4 regions of the Rossellomorea yichunensis genome follow, and region 3 is predicted to be linked to each of the others. Evidence: riboswitches for the same ligand, from Rfam matches in the RefSeq annotation. Region 3 holds a riboswitch; each other region holds the start of a gene.
What was found. A riboswitch is a leader RNA that binds a small molecule or an ion and turns the genes downstream of it on or off. The one in region 3 is predicted to bind S-adenosylmethionine.

Region 1 (4,217 bases), on a different contig from region 3:
GATCGTTTAATTTCTTCATTTGATGAGGTGACATTAAGTGATTATAAGATGCCCATCATCTGTATTTATTCCAGCCCGCAAGATTATCAAGGCATGTTTGTAGCAAGGCTATTCGACGTGAATCAACCGACTCATTATATTTTGATGAGACCTACATTAGAAGCAATCAGAAGTGAAATTCCCGAACGTTTCTCAATCGTTCCGAAAGCAAAAGAGGAAGATCCGAGCATTGTCGAGACATGGATTTAATTCAAAGTAAAATGAGACTTGGACAAAAGTGTTTTAGTCTAAGTGAAACTCGAACAAATCTGCATCCTAGTATTTAGATTTGTTCGGGTTTATTATTTATTTTCGGACCACTTGATTTTAGCTGTTTCCAGCGGTTGATTGGAGTGCAAGACGAAGACTCCTGCGGGAAAAGTAGCTTATGTGAGACTTGTCCAGCTATAGGGCTTAGAGGCAAATGTCATAAGGCAGATCGTCCATGAAGGCAAAGAACGCCTTCAAGGCCGCTCCGCCTTATGCCAACCGCCTCTGAGCGAAGCCCCTCCCGCTTTTCTACCCGCAGGCTTGCCGAGGAGGCTCACGGGCTACCCGCGGAAAGCGTAGTCTTGCACGGAAATCATTAGCGGTATTAAGAACCGACACTTCTATTATTCGTCTTTATACCGTGGTTTTTTAGTTTTGCCCAGTCTCTTTTACGTATTTTCATTGGCAGAAGGGTAGAATTTACTTTCGATTTTCTTATATTCCCCAAGGTTTTCAGTTAAGCGTGCCAGCTTATGAACTTCTTGAAGAAGAAACGTTTTATCTAATTCATAAATGACCTCCCTTTCAATATGATCAATGGTATTACAGGCAAATTCCCAGATGTCCTTGTGTTTGGATGGCTGGATGGATTCTGCAATGAGCGCCAGTGCCCGCACAATGTCAGTAATGATTAAATGATTGTCTTTAGCATAATGTCGAATATAGCCAAACCCGCGATACAGGTAATAATCAAATGCTTCGGACTGGAGAATGACCCGGACTCTTCCTTCCCGGTCGATCAAATAAGGAGTGAAGGATAAGTGATCCTCCACCGTCAGCATAAGGTCAGCCATTTGATCAATCGTATTAGAGGCCGTTTTTGGATCATCATTCCCGAGTGCTTTGATTGCAACTTCAGCCAGCTTGTGAATCCCCATTTGCAGGTCCTGGATTTCGGTTTCTTTATGTCCCATTTCAATGAAAGTGAGATAGAAACCATCCGAAATATCGTTTGTCTCAGGTCCCCAAATACTCATGATTTTATTGCCGGCCAATATATAATCTCCTACTTTGTAATGAAGCTGAATGATGAGGTTATCCTGCATAGCCCGTTCGATTATTCCATGGAAATCGATTAACTGAATATACCCTGATTCCCTTGCCTGTAAGTGAATGATGTTCTCCTTCTCTTGTTCCATAAGGTCGCCATTTTCTGTTGTTCGATGGGTTTCTAAATCATTTTTTAACGTCTGATTGATCATCACTTCAGAAACCTGCTTCATATTGTACGTAATATTGTGCACCTGCATCCATGTGGAAGCATGGTTAATGAAGAAGATAAATGTGACAGCAGTAAGGAATGCAAGTCCGATCGTCATGATCGGAGCAGCTACGAACAGTTCTTCCTTTGAATCTCCGATAAAAAGAAAGAGGAGCAAGACATATACAAAACTGCCATTAAAAATTCCGAGGGCATGCTGTGTTTGTTTGTCCGAAATGAAGTCCAGGAGCATCCTGGGGGAAAATTGACCACTGAACATTGTGAGTACAACGAGCAGTGAATTCAAAGTGAAAGCACTGAGCGTCAGGATAGCCCCGATGAGTGTACTGACAAGCATGCGTGTAACAGATGCATCCATACTTAAGAAATCGGATGTATACTGAGAGATGTCGGCATACAGATCTATATAGAGGGTGAGTGCGACAAGCAGTATGGAAAAACAAATATAAAAGAACGGCATATACCATATGGTCAGCCGTATCTCACGCATTCTCTGCCGTTTGGACATAACCACATATTTTCTGATGGATAGTGGAAGCATTTTCTTCAACATAATTGATTTGTTTCCTTTCAAATAATGGGATATGGATTAGTTTTCCCTGCCAGAACATGTTAAAACGTCTCTTTGCAAAATAGATTTATAGGTTGTTAGACGATGCTGAATTTCAAGTAAACCGGTAGGAAATATAATCGCCTGTGACATTTGAAAGAATTTTTAAAAAATACTAAAAATAGTATTGACGAGGGAATAAATCCCCTTTATAATCCAATTCATACTCAAATAGCAAGTAATACCAAAACGAAACATTATATCTCTTATCAAGAGCGGCGGAGGGATAGGCCCGATGAAGCCCGGCAACCTGCAGGATCAGACTGCAAAGGTGCCAATTCCTACAGATTCCAAACGAATCTGGAAGATAAGGGGAGGAGCATGCTCATTTAGCCCTCTTCTTAAAAGAAGAGGGCTTTTCTGTATACCTTTTTCTTTTCCGCTTATATCCCTCAAGTGGATCTTCAACTGGAACGAATCATTCTTACGTATAAAGTGAAAAGTCGATAAAAGGAGGCTGAATGATGTCAGCGATTAATGTGGCACTTCTGGGGTTTGGAACGGTTGGGCAAGGGGTCTGTGAAGCAATCGATACTCATCAGGACAGATTGAAGGAAGTACTGGGTAAAGAGGTGAAGGTAAAGGCAATCCTTATTAAAGATCCCACAAAGGAGCGAAATATTGAATCATCCATCAACGTCACAACGGATTTCCAAGAAATCCTGGATATACCGGATCTACACGTTATCTTTGAAGCGATCGTGGGGGAAGAGCCGAGCTATACGTATTTAACACAAGCCATTGAGAAGGGGATTCATATTGTCACGGCCAATAAAGCGATGTTTGCCAAATATGGTCCTGAGCTATTGGAGAAGGCGAAAATGAAGGGAGTATCGGTCGGATTTGAAGCGACGACAGCCGGAGGGGTCCCTGTGATCGGCAGTATCAGGCAGCTTCTGAAGGTGAATGAGATCAGACAAATTCAAGGGATTCTGAATGGGACGTCAAACTTCATCTTATCTCAAATGAGAAAAAGAGGTCTTGCCTTTGATACAGCCTTAAAGATTTCTCAGGAGAAGGGATACGCTGAAGCCGATCCGACAAATGACATCGAAGGCCATGATGCGTTCTATAAATTGCTTATTTTAAGTCAAACGGCCTTTGGCAGACAGCCCGATTGGAAAAATATCCGACGAAAGGGGATATCCCATCTGACTGCAGAATGGCTCCAGGCAGCGGAATCCTTTCGATTGCGGTTTAAGCACGTAGGTTCTCTTAGACGGGATTCAGTGGATCACATCCAAGGTGAAGTAGAGCCGATCCTTGTACATGATACCCATCCTTTTTACGGTGTGGAGGATGTGGAAAATGCCATTTCCCTTAAGGGTAGTCTTGTAGGAAGGATCACCCTGCTTGGTCCAGGCGCTGGAAAGTTACCTACAGGCAGCGCCATGGTAGAGGATTTTCTGTCGTTGATAGAGAGAAAGTATACCGACTCTGCGGAAAGTACCGTGAATACGGGAGAGATTCATGATGAGAGCAGTCACAACTGGGTCTTGAGAATCCGAGAAAATGATGTGTATCAAAACTGGCTCCCTTCGTTCATATTAAAGGATCGTATTCAATTGGGCGATAACTTGTACGTATTTGTTGAAGGCACGAAAGAGACACTGGAATCGCTCCTTCATACACATGAACATATTCAAGCCGTTCCTATTTTAAAAGAAATTCCGTTGGAAAATGAAGTGAAAACTGGAGCTGCAGTTTCTTAAAAGTAATCTTTAATAAATAAGATCTGATGGAAAGTAGGGGTATCATTGAGTATGATCGTTCAAAAGTTTGGTGGAACCTCTGTTGGTTCTACAGATCGGATCAAACGCATGGTCTTTCATGTCATGAAGGAAAGAGAAAAAGGCCATGATGTTGTCGTAGTAGTATCAGCTATGAACAAAACGACTGATACACTTGTAAGATTGGCAGGGGAGCTCTCCGAAAAGCCAAGTAAGAGAGAAATGGATATGCTCTTAAGTACCGGGGAGCAGGTGACGATCTCTCTTTTGACCATGGCCCTGCAGCATAAGGGGCTGGAAGCCGTATCCCTGACAGGCAGACAGGCGGGAATTCAAACCGATGGAG
Region 2 (4,217 bases), on a different contig from region 3:
AATGGATGAAAAGGGTGAAGTCGGAGACGAATACCGGGCGTTCACCATCCCGACCACCTACATGATCGACACCAAAGGCATCATTCAACACAAAATCGTCGGCCCCATGAACGAAGACATGATGGGTAAAATGGTCGAAGGAATGGAATAATGGAGAGGGACGGACCTCTGAATATCGATGTTTGACGTTATACGCTATGAGGTATTAAATGAATGTGATAAAAAAAGGAGGAGATGTGAACATGTTTCATTACACTAAAGAAGTCTCGATGACTGTGAAAGAAGCTGTGGAAGCGGTAGAATCCAACCTTAAAGATGAAAGCTTCGGTGTACTATGGAATCTCGATCTTGCTCAGAAACTGCAGGACAAAGGCCTTGATTTCAATGAAGAAGTAGTCGTATTAGAGGTATGTAATCCTCATGAAGCCAAAAAAGTACTGGAAGAAAGCATGCTCGTAAGCTACTTCCTCCCATGTAAAGTCACGGTATACACAGAAGGCGGTACAACCAAGATCGGCATGGCAAAACCAAGCAAGCTGATCGAAATGGTGGATAACGATAAACTAAAAAGCCTGGCATTGGATATTGAAAATCGTCTGATCGGATGTTTAGATAACGTTCAATAAACGGAAGGCACCTGTTGCAATTGGGCAGGTGTTTTTTTATTTCTTGCAATACATCCTACTCCTCACAATCTTCTGAATATGATACACTTTTAAAAATACATAGATTCAGGAAGGATGACAGAGATGAAATTCACAACAAAGGTCGTACATAGTCAGTTAAAAGGAACTGAGGAAATTCGCAGTAAGACGACTCCGATTTATCAAACATCCGCCTTTTCTTTTACATCTTTAGAAGAGTTGGAGGGTTTCTATGAAGGGAAATCCCCTTATCTCTATACGAGAACGGGAAATCCAAATACAGACGAGCTTGGTAAGATGGTGGCGGACTTGGAAGGAGCTCCAGCGGGTGTCGCGACTTCCTCTGGATTATCGGCCATCCTTGTAGGAATCCTCGCTGTAGTGCAATCAGGCGATCATATCATCGCCGCAGAAGATTTATACGGCGGTACGTTTCATATGTTGAAAGAAGAGCTTAAGACATTCGGCATTTCGTCTTCATTTGTTGATTTTACGAGTGTTGAAGAAATCGAGGAGGCACTGACACCACAAACGAAACTCCTATACAGTGAGACGGTGACGAACCCATTTATGCGAGTAGAAGATATATCAAGAATGGTTGAACTTGCTGAGAAACACAACCTGAAAACAATGATTGATAACACGTTTGCCACACCTTTTCTGCGCCAGCCTTTCTTAGAAGGGGTGGACCTGGTCGCACACAGTGCCACGAAGTATATCGGTGGACACAGTGATATCACAGCAGGAGTCGTAGTTGGAAAAGAAGAGCTTGTTCAAAAAGCGAGAGAAAAAGTCGTCAACATCGGTTCGAACTTAAGCCCATTTGAAGCGTGGCTGACTTGCCGTGGAGCGAAAACGCTGGCTCTTCGAATGGGAACCCAAGCAAGAAATGCCGAAGTTCTTGCGGCAGACCTTCGATCAAATGATTATGTGAAAGGAGTCTATTACCCAACCGATTTATCGGATAAAGGGAATGGCGCAATCGTAACAATCGAGCTATCCAACACATGTGATATAAGCACATTCTTCAAATCACTTGGATGGATTAAAATCATCCCTTCCCTTGCAGGTGTAGAGACAACGGTTTCTTACCCATTAGGAACGTCTCATCGTGCTCTACCGAAGGATGCGCAGGAAAAACTCGGAATAAATACACATGTCGTCCGCATATCGATAGGTATTGAAGACGGGGAAGACATCGTCGCTCAATTTAACGAAGCGATTGCAGCTTCTGCTAAAAATTAAATAATGTAAAAATTCTAAAAATACTCTTGACGTTGAGGTCGTTTACCCCTTATAATTCATCTCAACGCAAGAATTTTCACATTGACAACTACATGCTCTTATCCAGAGAGGTGGAGGGACTAGGCCCGATGAAACCCGGCAACCTTCATGTACGCAGTAATGCGTCACATGAAAAGGTGCTAATTCCTGCAGGCGATCTGCCTGAAAGATAAGAGGAGGACCCTATTAAATTAGACCCTCTTCTTAGGAAGAGGGTTTTTTATTTTTCCTCTTCTATCTTCTTAGGAAAATAAACTTCTTCGATTTTTCAGTTTCTGAGTTCAACAGGGGGATTTGGCCTGGTCGGTATTTAACTGTTAAAAAAATGCATTATATTAACAGTCAAATATCATTCCGAAATCAACAGTCAAATTATTACTTAAATTCAACAGTCAAAATTCCAACAAACTTTAACAGGCAAACGTCCAAAACATCCAATCGCAAAACGGAAACCCAAACACAAAACCATTTAGGAGGAATTTTCTATGACAAAATCATTCGATTTCGACACACTACTACTTCACGGCGGCCAGGAGCCCGACCCATCCACAGGTTCAAGGGCAGTGCCGATTTATCAAACGACATCCTACGTTTTTGATAACAGTGATCATGCAGCAAAATTATTTGCCCTTGAAGAGCCGGGAAACATTTATACCCGTATCATGAACCCGACAGTAGACGTGTTGGAAAAACGCCTTGCTCTTTTAGAAGGGGGAATCGGAGCACTCGGTGTTTCATCCGGAATGGCTGCCATCTCTCTATCAATCTTAAATATCGCCGGAGCAGGAGATGAAATTGTAGCGGCCACCAATCTTTACGGCGGGACCTATAATTTATTTTCGACCACACTTCCGAAATACGGAATCAAGGTTCATTTTGTAGATCCGACCGACCCTGAAAATTTCCGCAAAGCAATCACTCCTAAAACGAAAGCCGTATTCGCTGAGACAATCGGAAATCCAAGTCTACATGTGCTTGATATTGAAGCGGTAGCAAAAGTGGCTCATGACCATCACATCCCATTGATCATCGATAATACCTTTGCCACTCCATATGTATGTAAGCCGATCGATTATGGAGCCGATATCGTCATCCACTCTGCAACAAAATGGATCGGCGGTCATGGTACAGCAATCGGGGGAGTCGTCATTGACGGTGGGAAGTTCGATTGGGATCATGAAAAATTCCCGGGCTTCACGGAAGAGGACCGGAGCTATAACGGACTGCGCTATGCACAGGATGTGGGACCGGCAGCCTTTATTACAAAATTAAGAGTGCAGCTGCTTCGTGACTTAGGGGCGTGCTTAAGTCCACAGAACGCATTCCTTCTGTTGCAAGGATTAGAAACCCTGCATCTTCGCATCGAGCGTCATACGGAAAATGCTTTGAAGATTGCGGAGCATTTAGATCAGCATAATGGTGTCGCTTGGGTATCCTACCCTGGGTTGCCTCAGCATCCGTCACATAAACTTGCTCAGAAATATTTGAAAAACGGAGCGGGATCCATCGTCGTCTTTGGGATTAAAGGTGGTAGAGATTCCGGACGGAAAGTTGTCGATAACATCTCCCTTTGGTCTCACGTTGCCAACGTAGGGGATGCAAAATCACTGATCATCCACCCGGCTTCCACGACCCATCAGCAATTAAACGACCAGGAAATCCGTGCGACAGGGGTAACCGAGGATCTTGTGAGACTTTCTGTTGGATTAGAGTCTGCGAAGGACCTCATCGAGGACTTGGATCATGCCATTGAAGTGGCGTTGGAAACATCACGGGTATAATGGAAACTGGGGGATTTAACCCTAAAAACGTAATTGAAATCACTTTACAGGGTGAAAAAGTGGATTTTGGATACTATTTATAGGGTATCCGGGGTCTACTTAGGGGAGATATCAGCGAAAATCTGATTTTATCAGCGAAATTTCGAATATATCAGCGATAACGGACCATTTATCAGCGAAATTCCCAATATATCAGCGAAATCGGAATTTTATCAGCAAACAGGATGCACGCCGTCACCTCGAATGATAATCAGAATTATTGACGATAGCCCTAACGACAAATTCTCAACGCCCATAATGCCAAATACTCAAAAACCGAGTCCATAATCAACTGTTTTACACACGGGGGGAACCTGATCACCCCCGCCACAACACCAAAAAAAGGAGGTGGAGGAGTGGAGAAACCATACACATATGAAGTTAGCTCCATTACCATCCCATCCCTAACATTAGAGTCAGGCACCACGTTGAAAAATGTAGATCTTACGTATGAACGAACAGGAAACAA
Region 3 (4,217 bases):
TGAAACAGGGAAAAAGGATTTCATTAAGCAAAGGGTGAGTTACCATCACTTTGTTCCACATGAAAGGTCCTATCTTTTTGAAATTATTGAGCGCATATCGGCTCATCTTTAGAAATTAATTCGTACTTCCCATAGTCAATATGGTTAATAAAGGCTATTATAGTAATCTAGTATATACATAATGTGATAAGAGAGTAGGAGGACACACTTGAACGGCACAGCACATATGGCAATTGGAGCAGCAACAGGGTTTATTGTGGCCAACTCATTTGGATCTGGTCCTGACATAACGGCCGCACTTGTGGCAATAGGTGGGATATCCGGACTCATGCCTGATATGGATATTGACGGAAAACTTAGTAACAAGGTTACTTTTTCACCTAAAATGATCAGAGCAGTAGCACAAATCATTGGGTTTCTAATGATGGTATACAGCTATCTGGAAGGAATCGGGAAAGAACGATGGCTAGGTATTGGATATGGTGCAGGAATGATGATTCTCTCAAGTTTCATTACTCAGCGAAGAATGCTGATGATTACTGGCATCGGTGTGACAGCATGCGGTTGGCAGCTGAATGAAACATGGTTATGGTTGTTAGGTATCTATATTTTCTTTGCCTCATTCGTTTCACATCGAAGTTATACTCACTCTGTACTTGGAATCGTATATTATGGCGTGATTGCTCATTATCTAGAGTCATCTTTAATGATTGATGGGGTATTTGAAGCATGTGTAATCGGATATGCCAGTCATCTGATCGCCGATATGAAATTTCTTCCATTCAATAAGAGAGGCATAAAGCTTTTCCTTCCCCTTTCATCCAAAGAAATCTAAAATGTGTTTGCACCCACTTGACCATTATTTCCCTATACATTAAAATAATGGAAACACTTTAAATATGAAATGCGATGAGGAAGAAGAGTAGACGAACGAAACATTTCAGAGAGCTGATGGCTGGTGAGAATCAGTATGGTGAAATCGTTGAATGGGCTTTTGAGCATCCATGCTGAAATTAAGTAGGTTATGGCGGAAGGTCTCACCGATAAAAGAGACGATGTATCGAAGGCGACTTCTGTACAGATGAGTGCGTTTACTAAAGTGTAAGCGAATGAAGGTGGCACCACGGGTTTCCCGTCCTTTTTTAGAGGATGGGAAGCCCTTTTTGTGTTTATTTTTATTATTTTTCATCGGAGGGAATGGTTATGAAAAGACAAGTTCTGACTGGTATTAAACCAACAGGCCGTATTCATTTGGGGAATTATATTGGTGCAATCAAACCGGCATTACAATTGGCTGAGAACCAATCCTACAACACAGCTTATTTTGTTGCGGATTATCATGGTTTAACGAAGATACACGATAAGCATGAAATGAAAGAACTTTCTTATGGAGTGGCAGCAGCTTGGTTAGCATTAGGTTTGAATCCTGATCGAGCGATCTTTTATCGTCAATCTGATGTACCTGAAATCTTTGAATTGAGTTGGATTCTGTCTTGTTTTGCACCGAAAGGATTAATGAACCGTGCCCACGCATATAAATCATTGGTCCAAGAAAATAAAGAAAGCGGCAAAGATGTTGATGCTGGAGTCAATATGGGATTATTCACCTATCCAATTTTAATGGCAGCTGATATCCTCCTTTTTAAAACCGAGATGGTACCTGTCGGAAAAGATCAGATACAGCATGTTGAAATTGCACGAGACATAGCTGAAAGCTTTAACAAACAATATGGAGAAATATTTGTCATTCCTGAATATGTCATCCAAGAAGAAACGGCTGTTCTACCGGGACTAGACGGACGTAAAATGAGTAAAAGTTATAACAACACCATTCCATTATTTGAAGAATCAAAAAAGCTTCAAAAATTAATTAATAAAATCAAAACAGATTCATCACCCCCTGAGGAGCCCAAGGATCCTGACTCCTCCGTCATTTTTGCGTTATATAAAGAATTTGCAACTTCCGATCAAGTTGAAGAAATGAGAAGGAGATTTCAAGAAGGAATAGGCTGGGGAGATGCCAAAAAAGAGCTATTCCAAGTAATGAACTCTTTTATCGAAGAACCAAGATCGAAATATGAAGAACTGATGGCGAGTCCCCATATGCTTGATACCATCTTACAAACTGGAGCAAAAAAAGCACGGGAAAAAACAATCCCATTCATGAAGGAGATTAAAAGGAAAATAGGAATTTATCATTGAAATAGAACAGGGAGATGAAGCGCGATGATCATTTTGTTTTTCAGATAATTCATAATTCTCATTGACATTTCTTCTTCTTTGTTATAAGTTATGGGAAAGTTATTTTTCACAAAATCATATAGTTTCTTATCAAGAGAGGTAGAGGGACTGGCCCGAAGACACCTCAGCAACCAGCCAAAGTTTTAGGTATGGTGCTAATTCCAGCAAGTTGATGTCAACTTGGACGATAAGAGGGAGAACGAACGTACAAAACCTTCTTATTTTCATTAAGAAGGTTTTTTTGTTTTTTCCCTTTTCGTATTCAAGATAGAAAAGGAGAGAAGAAGGTTGAAAAAACATATTGATACAATGCTTGTCCAGGCGGGAAATCGAAAAGATCCTGCCACGGGTGCTGTGAGCTTACCCATTCATTTAGCGACTGCCTATGAACATAAGGGAGTTGGGCAATCGACAGGTTATGACTACACAAGAACAGGTAATCCAACCCGCGCCACCTTAGAAGACACCCTCACTCAATTGGAGGAAGGGCACAGAGGATTTGCCTTCAGCTCGGGGATGGCAGCGATTCAGGCTATCCTTAGCTTATTTTCCACCGGGGATGAATTGATTGTTTCAAAAGACCTATACGGCGGTAGCTACCGATTATTCGTACAGTATGAAGCACAATATAGGATCAAATTTCATTTCGTCGATACAAGTGATGCCGGCTCCATAGAAGAGCAAATTTCTAAGAGAACAAAGGCCATCTTCCTTGAAACACCAACCAATCCATTAATGAATGAAGCAAGTATTTCTGAGGTCGCCGGGCTCGCTAAGCATAACGGATTGCTTTTAATTGTAGATAATACTTTCTACACACCTATTCTGCAGAAGCCACTTTCTGAAGGAGCAGACATCGTTATTCACAGCGCCACGAAATACTTAGGGGGACATAATGACGTGCTGGCAGGTGTTGTGATTGTAAACACAGAGGAGTTGGCGGAAAAAATCTACACCATTCAAAATTCAATCGGTGCGGTTCTCGCCCCTTTTGATTGTTGGCTCTTATTAAGAGGAATGAAGACCCTTAGTCTCAGAATGGCACAGCACGAAAAAAACGCAAGAAAGTTAGCGAAGTATCTTGATGCCCATGAATGTGTAACAGACGTATTATATCCGGGAAAAGGTGGCATGCTTTCCTTTCGTATCGCAAAGGAAGAATGGGTTTCTCCCTTTCTCCAACACTTAAAAGTTATAACGTTTGCTGAAAGTTTAGGAGGGGTCGAAAGCTTTATCACCTATCCCGCCACTCAAACACACGCAGACATTCCTGAAGAAGAAAGAAAGAGTTTGGGTATCTGCAACAGACTCCTGCGGTTCTCTGTAGGAATTGAATTTATTGATGACCTGATAGAAGATCTGGAGAATGTTTTTCAACAATTGGAAAAAGAGGTGTTTACGTATGAGTAAAAAACCATTTTCACTTCAAACGTCACTCATTCATTCTCACGGATTTGATAAAGAAACAGGAGCGGTCTCTACACCGATTAATCATGCTACGACCTTTCATCAACAGGATTTTGATCAATATGGAACGTATGATTACAGCCGTTCGGGAAATCCGACGAGGGAAACCGTTGAAGAAACGATCGCGGAATTAGAAGGTGGAGTAAGAGGCTTTGCCTTTTCATCAGGGATGGCAGCAATCTCCACTAGCTTCTTATTATTGTCGAGTGGAGATCATGTTCTCGTATCAGAAGAAGTGTACGGTGGGACATACAGAATGATTACCGAGGTCCTCACTAAATTTGGAATTGAATATTCATTTGTGAATATGAAAGATCTACATGAAGTGGCTTGTTCAATCAAGCACAATACGAAAGTGATTTATATGGAGACACCATCCAATCCGCTTCTGAATATCACCGATATTGAAGGAGTCGTAAAGCTTGCCAAGGCTAATGGATGTTTAACTTTTCTTGATAATACATTTATGACTCCCCTGCTGCAAAGGCCGATCAGCCTGGGTGTGGATG
Region 4 (4,217 bases), on a different contig from region 3:
TTCAATGATTTTCTGGGAGGTGGTATGGTAGGCTTCATACGTTTCAACGGTCTCACCGTCTCGCATGACAGTAATACGATCGGAAATCTGAAATACTTCCGGGAGCCTGTGAGAGATGAAAATGACCCCAACTCTCTCTTTCTTTAAATCTTCTATGACACGGAATAATTTTTCCGTCTCAGAAGAACTTAGTGGTGCTGTTGGTTCATCTAAAATCAATATCTTCGCTTTTTGAAGCAGGCTTCTGGCAATGAGTACAAGCTGCTTTTCTGCGAGACTTAAGTGTGACGCAGGCTGCCCGAGGGGGATCGCTTCTGCCCCAACTCGTCTGAGTGCCTCCAATGCTTCTTTCTTTAATGACTTCTTTGTAATAAAGAAGGAGCCTTTTTGTGAAAACTGATCAAGGACGATATTTTCTGCTACAGAAAGTTCCGGGACAATGGCCGTGTCCACTTCCTGGTATACGCAATGAATGCCATGCTCCTTCGCTTCCTTCGGAGATTGATAGTCTCTTTTCCCGGAGTGAAGGATGATATCTCCGCTGTCTTGCACATAGGCTCCTGATAAAATCTTCATCAGCGTGCTTTTACCTGCACCATTCGCCCCCAACAGAGCATGAACCTCCCCCTCTTTCACATCGAAGCTTGCATTCTTTAGGGCTCTCACTCCTGAGAAGGTTTTATTGATATCGATCATTTCTAACAGTGGAGACGTCATCTCTTCTCACTCCTTTCTACTCTGTGAATGATCCTTCAAGCTTTTTCAAATCATCTGTATAGCCTTGCTCACTTGCTCCCCAGCCATTTACGTGCTCGTGTAATTGATCTGTGGTGATCGTTTCTTCAGGCAATGCTTCTTTTTCAATAAAGACCGGTTCAAGCTTTACTTTCTCAGGTGTTTCTTCGCCGTTTAGCTTTTGATATAAGAAACGGACCTGCACTCGGCCGATATCTTTCGGGTCGACCGCTGCTGATGCCACCCACGGGCTTCCATCTTTTTGAATGATTTGCAGATCTTCATCACTCATGTCGATTCCATATACTTTGATTTCATCTCTTCCTGCCGCTTCGATTGCCCGAACGGCGCCTTTTGCAAATTCATCCCAAGCAGCCCAGACAGCATCGATGTCACCTTTATTTGGATACTGTTTCAATATGGCCTCCATTTGAGCTTGTGTATCCAGTGCTGTATTCTGAGTAGCCGCTCCAAAGGCTGCCACCTCTTTAATATCGGGATTTTTTTCTAAAAATTCCTGATAGGCCACTTGGCGTCTTTCCATCGGGGCAAAGCCTGCAACCCAGATCTTCACGATCTCACCCTTTCCGCCAAGCTCATCTGAAAGCTTCGTCAAGGTCTGTTCAGCCATTTGCTGATCACCCTGTTCGAGGACCGTCACCCCTTTTGATGCAACATCCGCATCGAATACGACAACCGGGATGTTTTGTTCCTTCGCCTTTTCCACCCCTGATTGCAGTGCTTCTTTCGTTCCATGATCGATGAGGATACCATCAAACTTCTGGTTGATGGCCGCATCCAGGTTGGAAGACATTTTTGCCAAATCTCCTTCAGACGTAAATACTTGAACCTTTCCTCCGAACTTCTCTACCTGTTCTTTGACACCTTCTATGTATTGAGCGGAAAATGTCCCTAAATTGATTTGCATAATTAGTGCGATCTTTTTATTGGCTAGCGGATGATCAGACGTTGCTTCCTTCTTGTTACCACTGTCTGCGTCCGCCTCCTGGGATACCTTTGGCTGGCAAGCCGCTAAACTGAAAATAAGTGCGAGTAATACGAGTATTGATGCCATTTTTTTCATCGTTCTTTTCTCCTCCCGAGGTAATATACCTTAATTTTCCAAATAAAAAAACCCCTTTTCCCAAGAGAAAAGAGGTTTATGTATAAATAAACGTACTCTTATCACTCAGGAAATTATTCCTGCAGGTTTTAGCACCTTTCCGTGTGTACGGTAGGTTGCCGGGCGTCATCGGGCCAGTCCCTCTGCCAACTCTTTATAAGAGATTATGAAATTTGATATAGTTCGCATGCGCTATAAACGATATATTAACGATATGTGGGAATATTGTCAATATTCTTTTTAGGGAATTTTCTATAGAGGATTAAAGAGGGTTGAGCGAATTTGTCACTATTTGTAGAACGGTCGATATCCTGAAAATTAGGTTGATAAATTGAAAATACGGTTGATAAATCCGATTAACGGTCGATAATTTTGGATTTCGGTTGATAAATTTCAATAACGGTCGATAAATTCCGATTCCCCTTAAAAATCGGCCACCCCCACCCTATCAAACAAAAAAACCGCCCTCCCAAACCAGGGAGAGCAGTTCCATAATCAAATCTTATTTTTCACCATATGCAAGTGACGCTTCCACGAAGTCTCTGAATAGAGGCTGTGGACGTGTCGGGCGTGATGTGAATTCAGGATGGAATTGAGATGCGACGAACCATGGGTGGTCGCTTAGCTCGATGATTTCCACTAGACGGCCATCAGGACTTGTCCCTGAGAAGATGAAGCCGGCTTTTTCCATTTGCTCACGGTAGTGATTGTTGAACTCGAAGCGGTGGCGGTGACGCTCGTAAACCACTTCTCCATCATAGGCTGTATAGGCTTTTGAACCTTTTGTCAGCTTACATGGGTATAGTCCGAGGCGCAGTGTTCCACCAAGATCTTCGATGTCCTTTTGTTCTGGTAAAAGGTCGATGACAGGGTATGGCGTTTCAGGATTTAACTCAGCTGAGTGAGCTCCTTCCAACCCAAGAACGTTACGTGCATATTCTACAGATGCCAGCTGCATTCCTAGGCAAATTCCAAGGAAAGGTACCTTGTTTTCACGGGCATATTGAGTGGCAGCGATTTTCCCCTCTACCCCACGGTCACCGAAACCGCCTGGTACAAGGATTCCATCTACATCTGCCAGTTTTTCTGCTACGTTTGCGCTGTCGATCAGCTCAGAGTTCAACCATCTTACCTCGATGTCGCTATCGAAATGATAACCGGCATGACGAAGGGCTTCCACTACTGAGATATACGCATCCTGCAGCTCGACATATTTCCCAACCAGGGCGATTCTTGTTTTACGAGACAGGTTTTTCACGCGATCAACGAGTTCATTCCACTCGGTCATATCTGCTTCGTGGCAGTTCAACTTCAAGTGCTGACATGTGATTTCATCAAGCTTTTGATCCTGTAGCGCAAGTGGAACAGAGTATAGTGTGTCTGCATCCATTGCTTCGATTACAGCATTTTTATCGATATCACAGAATAACGCGATTTTGTCTTTCATGTCTTGAGTCATTGGCATTTCTGTACGCACGACGATGACATTTGGCTGGATACCTAGACTGCGAAGCTCTTTTACGCTATGCTGAGTCGGTTTTGTTTTCATTTCACCGGCTGCTTTGATGTAAGGTACAAGAGTACAGTGGATGTACATCACATTGTCACGGCCTACATCGCTCTTGATCTGACGAATCGCTTCAAGGAAAGGAAGAGATTCGATATCCCCGACCGTTCCACCGATTTCCGTGATCACGACATCTGAATTCGTCTCGCGTCCAGCGCGGTATACGCGTTCTTTGATTTCGTTTGTAATGTGTGGGATAACTTGTACAGTACCACCAAGATAATCACCGCGACGCTCTTTTTTCAGTACAGTTGAATAGATTTTACCTGTTGTGACAGAGCTGTATTTCGTCAGGTTAATGTCAACGAAACGCTCATAGTGACCTAAGTCAAGATCCGTTTCTGCACCATCATCTGTTACGAATACTTCACCGTGCTGATAGGGACTCATCGTTCCCGGATCCACGTTAATGTATGGATCGAACTTCTGGATCGTGACACTCACGCCACGGTTTTTCAATAGCCTTCCAAGGGACGCTGCTGTGATCCCTTTCCCTAGTGACGACACTACGCCGCCTGTTACGAAAATATACTTAGTCATGTATATGTCCCCCTTCAAAGTAAGTTTGGTTCAAAAAAAGTAGAGGGTGTCTATTGTAGGTATGTCATGAATTTATCTTGTTCAAAGAAGGACAAGTCCATTCTCTTAATATAAATTCATCTGCATACTCAAGCTTTAAGACAGCCTCTTATTATAAATATACATAAAAATGTAAGGGGTCTTTAAGAATCGATCCGCCACACATAAAGGAATAGAAAATACCCTGTTACGTCAAAGCTTTCTTCTTATAAA

Region 1: another riboswitch for S-adenosylmethionine. It lies ahead of RSX31_RS15105 (homoserine dehydrogenase); the one in region 3 lies ahead of RSX31_RS03875 (methionine biosynthesis PLP-dependent protein).
Region 2: another riboswitch for S-adenosylmethionine. It lies ahead of RSX31_RS15690 (homocysteine synthase); the one in region 3 lies ahead of RSX31_RS03875 (methionine biosynthesis PLP-dependent protein).
Region 4: another riboswitch for S-adenosylmethionine. It lies ahead of RSX31_RS17155 (sugar ABC transporter substrate-binding protein); the one in region 3 lies ahead of RSX31_RS03875 (methionine biosynthesis PLP-dependent protein).

The regions. Positions count from the first base shown of each region.
Region 1 is NZ_JAVYAD010000005.1:209,046-213,262, reverse strand. It holds gene RSX31_RS15115 (hypothetical protein) at 1-249, shown strand, start outside; gene RSX31_RS15110 (DUF2254 domain-containing protein) at 699-2,084, opposite strand; SAM riboswitch class I at 2,345-2,455, shown strand; gene RSX31_RS15105 (homoserine dehydrogenase) at 2,606-3,853, shown strand; gene RSX31_RS15100 (aspartate kinase) at 3,899-4,217, shown strand, end outside.
Region 2 is NZ_JAVYAD010000005.1:362,452-366,668, reverse strand. It holds gene RSX31_RS15705 (peroxiredoxin family protein) at 1-151, shown strand, start outside; gene RSX31_RS15700 (DUF302 domain-containing protein) at 243-626, shown strand; gene RSX31_RS15695 (trans-sulfuration enzyme family protein) at 750-1,889, shown strand; SAM riboswitch class I at 1,985-2,104, shown strand; gene RSX31_RS15690 (homocysteine synthase) at 2,414-3,709, shown strand; gene metX (homoserine O-acetyltransferase MetX) at 4,105-4,217, shown strand, end outside.
Region 3 is NZ_JAVYAD010000001.1:782,443-786,659, forward strand. It holds gene RSX31_RS03860 (NUDIX hydrolase) at 1-112, shown strand, start outside; gene RSX31_RS03865 (metal-dependent hydrolase) at 209-835, shown strand; T-box leader at 901-1,143, shown strand; gene RSX31_RS03870 (tryptophan--tRNA ligase) at 1,204-2,202, shown strand; SAM riboswitch class I at 2,326-2,435, shown strand; gene RSX31_RS03875 (methionine biosynthesis PLP-dependent protein) at 2,530-3,651, shown strand; gene metC (cystathionine beta-lyase) at 3,644-4,217, shown strand, end outside.
Region 4 is NZ_JAVYAD010000006.1:174,554-178,770, reverse strand. It holds gene RSX31_RS17160 (sugar ABC transporter ATP-binding protein) at 1-717, opposite strand, end outside; gene RSX31_RS17155 (sugar ABC transporter substrate-binding protein) at 734-1,819, opposite strand; SAM riboswitch class I at 1,915-2,021, opposite strand; gene RSX31_RS17150 (CTP synthase) at 2,361-3,965, opposite strand.